DNA from 4 places in the Xanthobacter sp. 126 genome. Region 3 is predicted to be linked to each of the others. Evidence: riboswitches for the same ligand, from Rfam matches in the RefSeq annotation. Region 3 holds a riboswitch; each other region holds the start of a gene.
What was found. A riboswitch is a leader RNA that binds a small molecule or an ion and turns the genes downstream of it on or off. The one in region 3 is predicted to bind cobalamin.
Positions count from the first base shown of each region.

Region 1: it holds a riboswitch for cobalamin, as region 3 does, so the genes downstream of both, XAN126_RS0118870 (ribonucleoside-diphosphate reductase subunit alpha) here and XAN126_RS26470 (DUF1636 family protein) in region 3, are expected to answer to the same signal.
Region 2: it holds a riboswitch for cobalamin, as region 3 does, so the genes downstream of both, XAN126_RS0108830 (TonB-dependent receptor) here and XAN126_RS26470 (DUF1636 family protein) in region 3, are expected to answer to the same signal.
Region 4: it holds a riboswitch for cobalamin, as region 3 does, so the genes downstream of both, XAN126_RS0113060 (energy-coupling factor ABC transporter permease) here and XAN126_RS26470 (DUF1636 family protein) in region 3, are expected to answer to the same signal.

Region 1 covers NZ_JAFO01000001.1:3,972,013-3,974,206, reverse strand. Annotated here, with positions in the region: gene XAN126_RS0118875 (D-amino acid dehydrogenase) at 1-819, shown strand, start outside; cobalamin riboswitch at 977-1,175, shown strand; gene XAN126_RS0118870 (ribonucleoside-diphosphate reductase subunit alpha) at 1,329-2,194, shown strand, end outside.
Region 2 covers NZ_JAFO01000001.1:1,854,777-1,856,970, forward strand. Annotated here, with positions in the region: gene XAN126_RS0108825 (ABC transporter substrate-binding protein) at 1-356, opposite strand, end outside; cobalamin riboswitch at 684-884, shown strand; gene XAN126_RS0108830 (TonB-dependent receptor) at 990-2,194, shown strand, end outside.
Region 3 covers NZ_JAFO01000001.1:3,797,640-3,799,833, reverse strand. Annotated here, with positions in the region: gene glyS (glycine--tRNA ligase subunit beta) at 1-1,010, shown strand, start outside; cobalamin riboswitch at 1,081-1,282, shown strand; gene XAN126_RS26470 (DUF1636 family protein) at 1,341-1,832, shown strand; gene cobW (cobalamin biosynthesis protein CobW) at 1,829-2,194, shown strand, end outside.
Region 4 covers NZ_JAFO01000001.1:2,729,623-2,731,816, reverse strand. Annotated here, with positions in the region: gene XAN126_RS0113065 (copper chaperone PCu(A)C) at 5-496, shown strand; cobalamin riboswitch at 589-831, shown strand; gene XAN126_RS0113060 (energy-coupling factor ABC transporter permease) at 868-1,551, shown strand; gene XAN126_RS0113055 (DUF983 domain-containing protein) at 1,612-2,194, opposite strand, start outside.

The sequences.
Region 1 (2,194 bases), 170 kb from region 3:
CAGATCGATGCCATCGCCAAGGACATCGAGGTACTGCGTGCCGACGGCGTGCCGTTCGAGGTGCTGGACCGTGCCGGCTGCATCGCCGCCGAGCCGGGGCTGGGTGAGGCGGCGGAGCGCATCGTCGGCGGCCTCCGCCTGCCGGGCGACGAGACCGGCGACTGCTTCAAGTTCACCGAGGCTCTGGCGGATTTGTGCCGGGGGCTGGGCGTCACCTTCCGCTTCGGCGTGGACATCCGCGGGCTGAAGCGCGCGTCGGGCAAAGTGACGGCGGTCGAGACCGGAACGGGCGACATTGCCGGCGATCTCTTCATCGCCGCGCTGGGCAGCTATACGCCGGCGCTGCTGGCGCCGCTCGGACTCCGGCTGCCCATCTATCCCGTGAAGGGCTATTCCATCACCATGCCGGTCGTGGACGAAGCCCGCGCGCCCATCTCCACCGTGATGGACGAGACCTTCAAGGTGGCCATCACCCGCCTCGGCTCCCGCATTCGTGTGGGCGGCATGGCGGAGATCGCCGGTTTCAACCGCGACCTTCACGACGCGCGCCGCGGCACCCTGCTGCATTCGGTAGGCGACCTGTTCGCCGGGGCCGCGGATACGCGGGAGGTCAATTTCTGGACCGGCCTGCGGCCCATGACGCCTGACGGCACGCCGATCATCGGTGCCACCTCCTGCTCGAACCTTTACATCAACGCTGGCCATGGCACGCTCGGCTGGACCATGGCGTGCGGCTCGGGCGCGGTGCTGGCGGATCTGATCGACGGCCGCCGTCCCGCCATCGAGGCCGGCGACCTCGCCCTTTCGCGCTACGCCTGAGGCGGGGGCGCGAGCCGCCTGTCGCCGCGTATGCCGGAGCGCCTCCGGGCCGGCTCCGGCGGGAAAATCCCCGTAGGTCGCACCTCCGCCGTCAGGCCCGTCCGTGCGGGAGGGGGCTCCGCAGGCGCAAAGTATTGACATTGCCGCCGCAGTGGCCACTAAATCTGGTGGTCACGGTCTCTCGACTCGCAAGATCGAGAGCTAAGAGGGAAGCCGGTCCAAAGCCGGCGCTGCCCCCGCAACTGTAAGCGGCGAGTTCTTGTCCACCCATGTCACTGAGGCCCAATGGCCTTGGGAAGACGGACAAGAATGATGACCCGCGAGCCAGGAGACCTGCCGCGACACCAGTACGTCCACGGGCGGGGTGTCCCGGTGAGGCGCTTGCTGCGGGTGGCGTGCGCCTCCCCCTGTCCCGGCATGCGTCCGCCTGCTCTCCGTCCCCACATTCATCGGGGATGATGATGCCAGCGACAGCCGAACGCCACGCCAATGGCAGCCACAGATTTTCCATGCCGGCCCCTGACGTTGAAGCGGTCGCCAGCGCGCCCGGCTATCAGCTCATCCGCCGCAATGGGGCGGTCACGCCGTTCGATGCCGCCAAGATCGCGGTGGCCCTGACCAAGGCGTTCCTGGCCGTGGAGGGACAGTCGGCTGCCGCGTCCCGCCGCATCCACGACATTGTGGCCGGGCTCACCGACCAGATCGTGGCGAACCTCACCCGGCGCCCCGATATCGGCCGGACCTTCCATATCGAAGACGTGCAGGACCAGGTGGAACTGGCCCTCATGCGCGGGGAGCATCACAAGGTCGCCCGCGCCTATGTGCTCTATCGGGAGGAGCGAGCGCGGGAACGCGCGAAGGCCCTCGCCGCGGCGCATCCGGGCGGTGGTGCCGCCGCCGTGCTGCATGTGAGGACCTCCGACGGCGTATTGGTGCCGCTGGATGCCGGCCGCCTCTCAACCGTCATCGGCGAGGCCTGCGCCGGGCTCGACGGCGTCTCGGCCGCCGCGGTGCTCAACGAGGCGCGACGCAACCTCTATGACGGCATCTCGCTCGATGAGCTGGCGCAGGCGCCCATCCTGGCGGCGCGCACGCTGGTGGAGACCGAGCCGAACTATTCCAAGGTCAGCGCGCGCCTCCTGCTGGACAAGCTGCGCCGCGAGGCCCTGAGCTTTGTCGCCGGCCGGCCGGAACAGGCGACGCAGGCCGAGATGGCGGAGCGCTACGGCGATTATCTCGGCGCCTATGTGCGGACCGGCATCGCCAATGACCTGCTCGATCCCGAGCTCGGTCGCTTCGACCTTTCCCGGCTCGCTGCCGCCCTCAAGCCGGAGCGGGACCTCGCCTTTGACTATCTGGGCTTCCAGACGCTCTA
Region 2 (2,194 bases), 1.9 Mb from region 3:
TGATAGAAGCGCTGGGAGGCGAGGGCCACGCCGGTGTTGATGTAGCCGAGGGTGGCGACGACGCCTTCCTTGTTGATCAGCTCCTGGGCGATCTGCACGCCCACCTCGTTCTTGGCCTCGTCATCGCGCTCGATGAGCTGCAACGGACGGCCGAGCACGCCGCCGGCCTTGTTGACCTCGTCCACGGCGAGCTTCACGCCGTCGCGCATGCTGACGCCCATGGAGGACGAGCCGCCGGTGAAGGGGCCGGTCAGGCCGATTTTGATGGGGTCGGCGGCGTAAGCTGCACCGGAAAAGGCAAGCCCGAAAACGGCAACGCCTGCGGCCAAAGCCGCGACCATGCTCCTCAGTCGCATCTTCTACTCCCTGTGTTCCCGATTATTCGGTTATTATACTTTTGTAGTGCCCGCCCGCTCGGTGGCGGGGCGGCTCTCAATCGTTTAAGCGAATTGAGCGGGGCGCGCCACCATAACCTAGCGGAATGTCGGGTGCGGCCTTTGCTGCTGCCGTTTTTGCAGGCAGCCACACGCTCGCGATACGGGTCGCCGGTGATTTCGGACCACGCATTTTTGAAGCAATGAGCAAGATGTGATCGCGCGATACGCCTCCCGACGCGGTCTTTCCGCAGGTGCGCGCAGTCTTTCGCATCTGCGAAGGTGCCGTTGACGCAGGGGGCGGCCGCCGCCTATGGTCGCGGTGACGGTTCCCGCAAGGGATCAAAAGGGAACGCGGTGCTCCGGTCTCACCGGAAATGCCGTGGCTGCCCCCGCAACTGTAAGCGGCGAGTCCTCTGCCATCAGCCACTGGGTCGCGAGACCTGGGAAGGCGGCAGTCTGGGCGATGACCCGCGAGCCAGGAGACCTGCCGTCAGCCGTGGTCACGCGCGAGCACGTCGGGCGGGGTTCTCCTGATGGCGGTTTTTCCGGGCCTAATGTGGCCGGGGATGCCTCGTTCGCGGTGACGGACCACCCGTGCCGTCGAGTGCCTTCATGTCTTCCGCCGTCCAATCCCGATCCCGCCGCGCGCTGCCGGCCGCGGCCCTGCTCACGCTCGCCTGTGTTCCGCTTGCCTGTGTTGCGCCCGCGCTCGCCCAGACGGCGGACGACCAGAATGCGGGCGACCTGCCCACCATCGTCGTCAGCGCCACCGGCATTCCCACGCCCGAGAACGAGGTGGCGAGCTCCGTCAGCATCGTCACGGAGCAGGACATCGCCCGCAACCAGCAGCGCACCCTGCCGGACGTGCTGCAATCGCTGCCCGGCCTCAACGTGGTGCAGACGGGCGGGCCGGGCGGCACCACCTCGGTGTTCATCCGCGGCACCAATTCCAACCATGTGAAGGTGCTGATCGACGGCATCGATGCCGGAAATCCCGCCGCCACCAACGGCGCGTTCGACTTCGGCAAGCTGCTGGCGTCCGATCTCGAGCGGGTGGAGGTGCTGCGCGGCCCGCAGTCCGGCCTCTACGGCTCGGATGCCATCGGCGGCGTCATCTCCATCACCACCAAGAAGGGGGAGGGGCCGCCCAAGGTTTCCGCCTATGCGGAGGGCGGCGCGCTCGGCACCTTCAACCAGTATGCGAGCCTCACCGGCGCCACTGAGAAGCTGGCCTATTCGTTCAACGTCACTCACTTCTCGTCCACCGACATTCCGGTGACGCCGCAGAACATCGCGCCTCCCGGCTGGCCCCTCAATCCCAATGCCTACGACAACTGGACCTATTCCACCCGGCTCGACTGGCAGGCCACCGACACCTTCGCGGTGAATTTCGTCGCCCGCTACATCGACACCAGCCTCGCCTTCACGCCGGACACCTATCCGCCGCCAACCTATGCCGGCATCCCGGCGGCGCTGCGCTCCACGGCCTATGCCAGCATGTTCTTCACCAAGGGGGAGGGCGTGTGGACGGCGCTGGACGGAAGTCTCGTCACCACCTTCGGCGTGAGCGATCTGTCCAGCTCCAACCCGACGGTGGGGCCGAACCCGGACGTGAACGGCACCTATGACGGCGACCGGCAGGTCTATTATGTCCGCTCCAACTATCTGGTGGCGCCGGGCCAGAACCTGCTGGTGGGCGCCGAGCGGCGGAACGAGTCCATGACCTCCTCCACCGCCTATGCCAGCGTGGACGCCTCGACCGGCGACACGGGCGTCTATGCGGAGTACCAGGGCAACCTCTGGAACCGGCTCTTCTT
Region 3 (2,194 bases):
AGGGCCTCATGGGCCGCTACTACGCGCAGGGCGAAAACCTCCCCCCGGAAGTCGCCGCCGCCTGCGAGGAGCACTACAAGCCGCAGGGGCCGAACGACCGCGTGCCCACCGCGCCGGTTTCCGTGGCCGTGGCGCTGGCGGACAAGATCGACACTTTGGTGGGCTTCTGGGCGATTGATGAGAAGCCGACGGGATCGAAGGACCCCTATGCGCTGCGCCGGGCGGCGCTGGGGGTGATCCGGATTGTGCTGGAGAATGGGATCAGGTTGCGTTTGTTGAAAATTTTGCCCGTTCCGTTCGCGCTTTTGCTGAATCAGGATCGCGTCAAACAAATAAAAGAAAAATATGAAGCATTGGCAGGTGTGTCAGCGAGCTTTGGCGAGAGCATGACCAATGCTTTGCATGAAGAAGCTCAGAAAGATGTCGGCCTAGATTCTATCAAAAAAGTGGTAAAAGAGCGTGGCCCCGACACGCTGGAAACAGCTCTCGACCTCCTCGCCTTCTTCGCCGACCGCCTGAAAGTCTACCTCCGCGACCGTGGCGCCCGCCACGACCTCGTGGACGCCGTCTTCGCCCTCGAGGGGCAGGACGATTTGCTCCTCGTGGTCCGCCGCGTGGAAGCGCTCGCCGCCTTCCTCGCCACCGAGGATGGCACGAACCTCCTCGCCGGCTATCGCCGCGCGGTGAACATCCTGCGCATCGAGGAGAAGAAGGACGGCCGCGCCTTCGCCGGCCCCACCGTCGCCGCACTGCTCAAGGAGCCGGCCGAGGAGCACCTCGCCGCTGCCATCGACGATGTGAAGGCCCGCGTCTCCAAGGCCGTCGCGGCCGAGGATTTCGAGGCGGCCATGACCGCGCTCTCCGACCTACGCCAGCCGGTAGATGCCTTCTTCGACGCGGTGACGGTGAACGACGCCGATCCCGCGCTGCGCGAGAACCGCCTGAAGCTGCTCGATGAAATCCGCGCCGCCACCCGCGGCATCGCCGATTTCGACCGCATCGAGGGGTAGGGCGCTCCGGCTTCGCCGTCGCTGGTCCGGGGTTCCACGCCCTCATTTGACAATCCCGCCCGCCACTGCCTTTAGTGGCGGCGTCGAAGGTCCCGTGGTCCCACACGGGCGTAAAAGGGAATGCGGTGCGGAGGCGAAGAGCTTCCAATGCCGCGGCTGCCCCCGCAACTGTCGGCGGTGAGCCCCTGCCAGACGCCACTGGAGCAATCCGGGAAGGCGGCGGGGGCGGTGAACCGCGAGCCAGGAGACCTGCCTTCGACGAGGTCCGCGCCGGGCGGGGTGCTCCGGTATTGCGTCCCTTCGAGCCCGTGCGCGCGGGCGCTCGCACCCGTGGACGTTTCGGTGGAGCGCGGCGCGATTCCCGACAGCACAGCACCCGAGCCGGGCGGCGACAGCCCGGAAGCCGGCTGCGCGCCGCAAGCTACGCCAGAAGCCGCGCGCGAAACCGCCCCCGCCGTCACCCTCCTCATCTGCACCACCTGCCGCGCCCCCGGTAGCGACGCCCCACCCGACGCCGAGCGTGACGGCGCACGTCTCCTCGCCTCGGCCTGCGCCGCGTCCCTCCCCGAAGGCGTCGCGGTGGAAGGCGTTTCTTGCCTCGCCAATTGCAAGCGCGCGCTCTCCGCCGCCATGGTCCGCCGCGACGGCTGGACCTATGTGTTCGGCGACCTCGCCCCCGACAGCGCGCCGGACCTTCTCACCGGCGCGGCGCTGCTGGCCGGCTCGCAAGACGGCCTGATGCCCTGGCGCGGCCGGCCGGACGTGCTCAAGCGCGGCATGGTCGCGCGCATTCCCCCGCTCACCCTCAAGGAGACCCGATGACCTCCCTCGCCCGCGTGCCCTGTACCATCGTCACCGGCTTCCTCGGCGCCGGAAAGACGACGCTGATCCGTCACGTGCTGGAGAATGCCGGCGGCAAGCGCCTCGCGGTCATCGTCAACGAGTTTGGCGACGTGGGCATCGATGGCGAGATCCTCAAGGGCTGCGGCATCGAGAGCTGCGACGAGGGCTCCATCGTGGAACTGGCCAATGGCTGCCTGTGCTGCACCGTGGCGGATGATTTCGTGCCGGCGCTGGACCAGATCCTCGCCCGCGCCCCGAAGGTGGACCACATCCTCATCGAGACCTCCGGCCTCGCGCTGCCAAAGCCGTTGGTGCAGGCCTTCCAGTGGCCGGCCATCAAG
Region 4 (2,194 bases), 1.1 Mb from region 3:
ACCCATGTCCATTTTCCATCTCACCCGCCGTGCCGTGATGGCCGCTGCCGTCGCCACCGTCGCCCTGACGGGCGCTGCCGTGGCGCACGACTACAAGGCCGGGACGCTGCAGATTGACCATCCCTGGTCGCGGGCCACGCCCGGCGGCGCCAGCGTCGCCGCGGGCTATCTCGTGGTGAAGAACACCGGCGCCGCACCCGACCGCCTCATCTCCGCCACCGTGCCGTTCGCCGGCCGGGTCGAGATCCACGAGATGGCCATGAAGGACGGCGTCATGATTATGCGCCCGCTCGCCGATGGCCTCACCATCCCGGCCGGCGGCAGCGTCGAGCTGAAGCCGGGCGGCTACCACATCATGTTCATGGACCTGAAGTCTCCCCTCAAGGAGGGCACCTCTGTGGACGGCACGCTGACGTTCGAGAAGGCCGGCACCGTGCCCGTGCAGTTCCAGGTGGAGGGCCTCGGCGCCTCCGGCAGCGCCCATCCCGGCCACTGAGGCCGGCAAGCTTGCCCGCAAGACGCGCCGGGCCGGAAGGTCCCGGCGCGTCTTGCCTGCGGCATTGCTTGACAGCGCGGAGGTGTTCGGTGCCTGCTGCGCGTGCGAACGGTGCTCCGGTTGCCACGGCATCCGGAGTGAAACGGGAATGGGGTAGGGTCTGAACCTGCGCGGAAATCCGTCAGGGCGGCCCGAAGCCCCAACCGCCCCCGCGACTGTGAGCGGCGAGCGATCTTCCAGCATGCCACTGGCCACAGCCCCTAGGGCCGGCCGGGAAGGCGGGGGTGAGCGTAGACCCGCGAGTCAGGAGACCGGCCGGTCGCATGATGAAACCCCTCGGGCCGTCGGGTGAGACGGCAACGGAGACCAGCATGCATATCGAACCCGGACTCGTGGACGGGGCCAAGATCGGCCTCAGCTATGTCACGGCGGCCGCCGCCGGCGGCTATGCCCTGAAGCTTGCCTATGAATCGGCGCGCGAACGCGGCGTCCTATCGCTGGCGGGCCGTACCCTCGCCACCACCGCGCTGGTGTTCAGCTTCTTCGAGGTGCTGCCGCACTATCCGGTGGGCGTCTCGGAAGTGCACCTCATCCTCGGCTCGACCCTGTTTCTGATGTTTGGCGCGGCCCCCGCGGCCCTCGGCCTCGCCTTCGGCCTGCTCGTCCAGGGCCTGTTCTTCGCGCCGTTCGACCTGCCCCAGTACGGGATGAACGTGACGACCCTGCTGGTGCCGCTGTTCGGCGTCGCCGCCGTCGCGCGCCGCATCGTGGCGCCGGGCACGCCCTATGTGGAACTGAAGTACGGGCAGGCGCTCGCGCTCTCCACCACCTATCAGGCCGGCATCGTCGGCTGGGTGGCGTTCTGGGCCGTCTATGGCCAGGGCTTCGCCTCCGAGAACATCGCCTCGGTGGCGACCTTCGGCGGCGCCTATATGCTCGTCATCATCGTCGAGCCGCTGGTGGACCTCGCGGTGCTCGCTGCCGCGAAGGCGCTGCACGGCGCTTTCAAGGGCGGCAACCCGCTGCTGGAGCGCCGGCTCTACGACGCGGCCTGATCGCGGGCCTAACTCTCGGATAAGCGAACGCCGGCGGTGCTCCCGCCGGCGTTCTGCGTTTCAGGGGGCCTCGACCTGTGGGGGCAGGGCGGGGGAGGGCAGGGCGGCCGGGGCTTCCGGGTCCGGCACCAGATGGCGGAGCGGATCGAAGCCGCCCACATGGTTTGCCCAGGCGAGGCCGATGGCGAGGCCCTTGGCGCGGGGCAGCACATGGAAGGCGGTGGCCACGGCCACCAGCTCACTGGCCGCAAGCTCGAGCGCCAGCGGGAGGTCGCTGAGCAGTTCCAGGATCCCGCCCACCAGCGATCCGGCCAGCAGCGCGAGCGGGATTGCAAGGACCGGCACGGCGTTGGTGACGCGGGCATGGCCCAGTGCTTCGCCGCAGTGGGCGCAGCTTTCCGAAACCTGCATCCATCGGCCGAACAGGGCACCCTCGCCGCAGGACGGGCATCGCCCGGACCAGCCGCGCCGCGCCGCCGCCTCGATGGGGCGGGGCGGGTTGAAGCCGTTGGTGTGATAGAGCCGCCGCGGCGCGCGGCGCGCCGGATCGAACGCGGTGCGGGTGACGGTGCCGAATTCCGCCGACATGGCGGCGCGGGCGCGCGCGAGCGCCTCCGAAGGCGCGTGAGATTGCGTGTCTGAC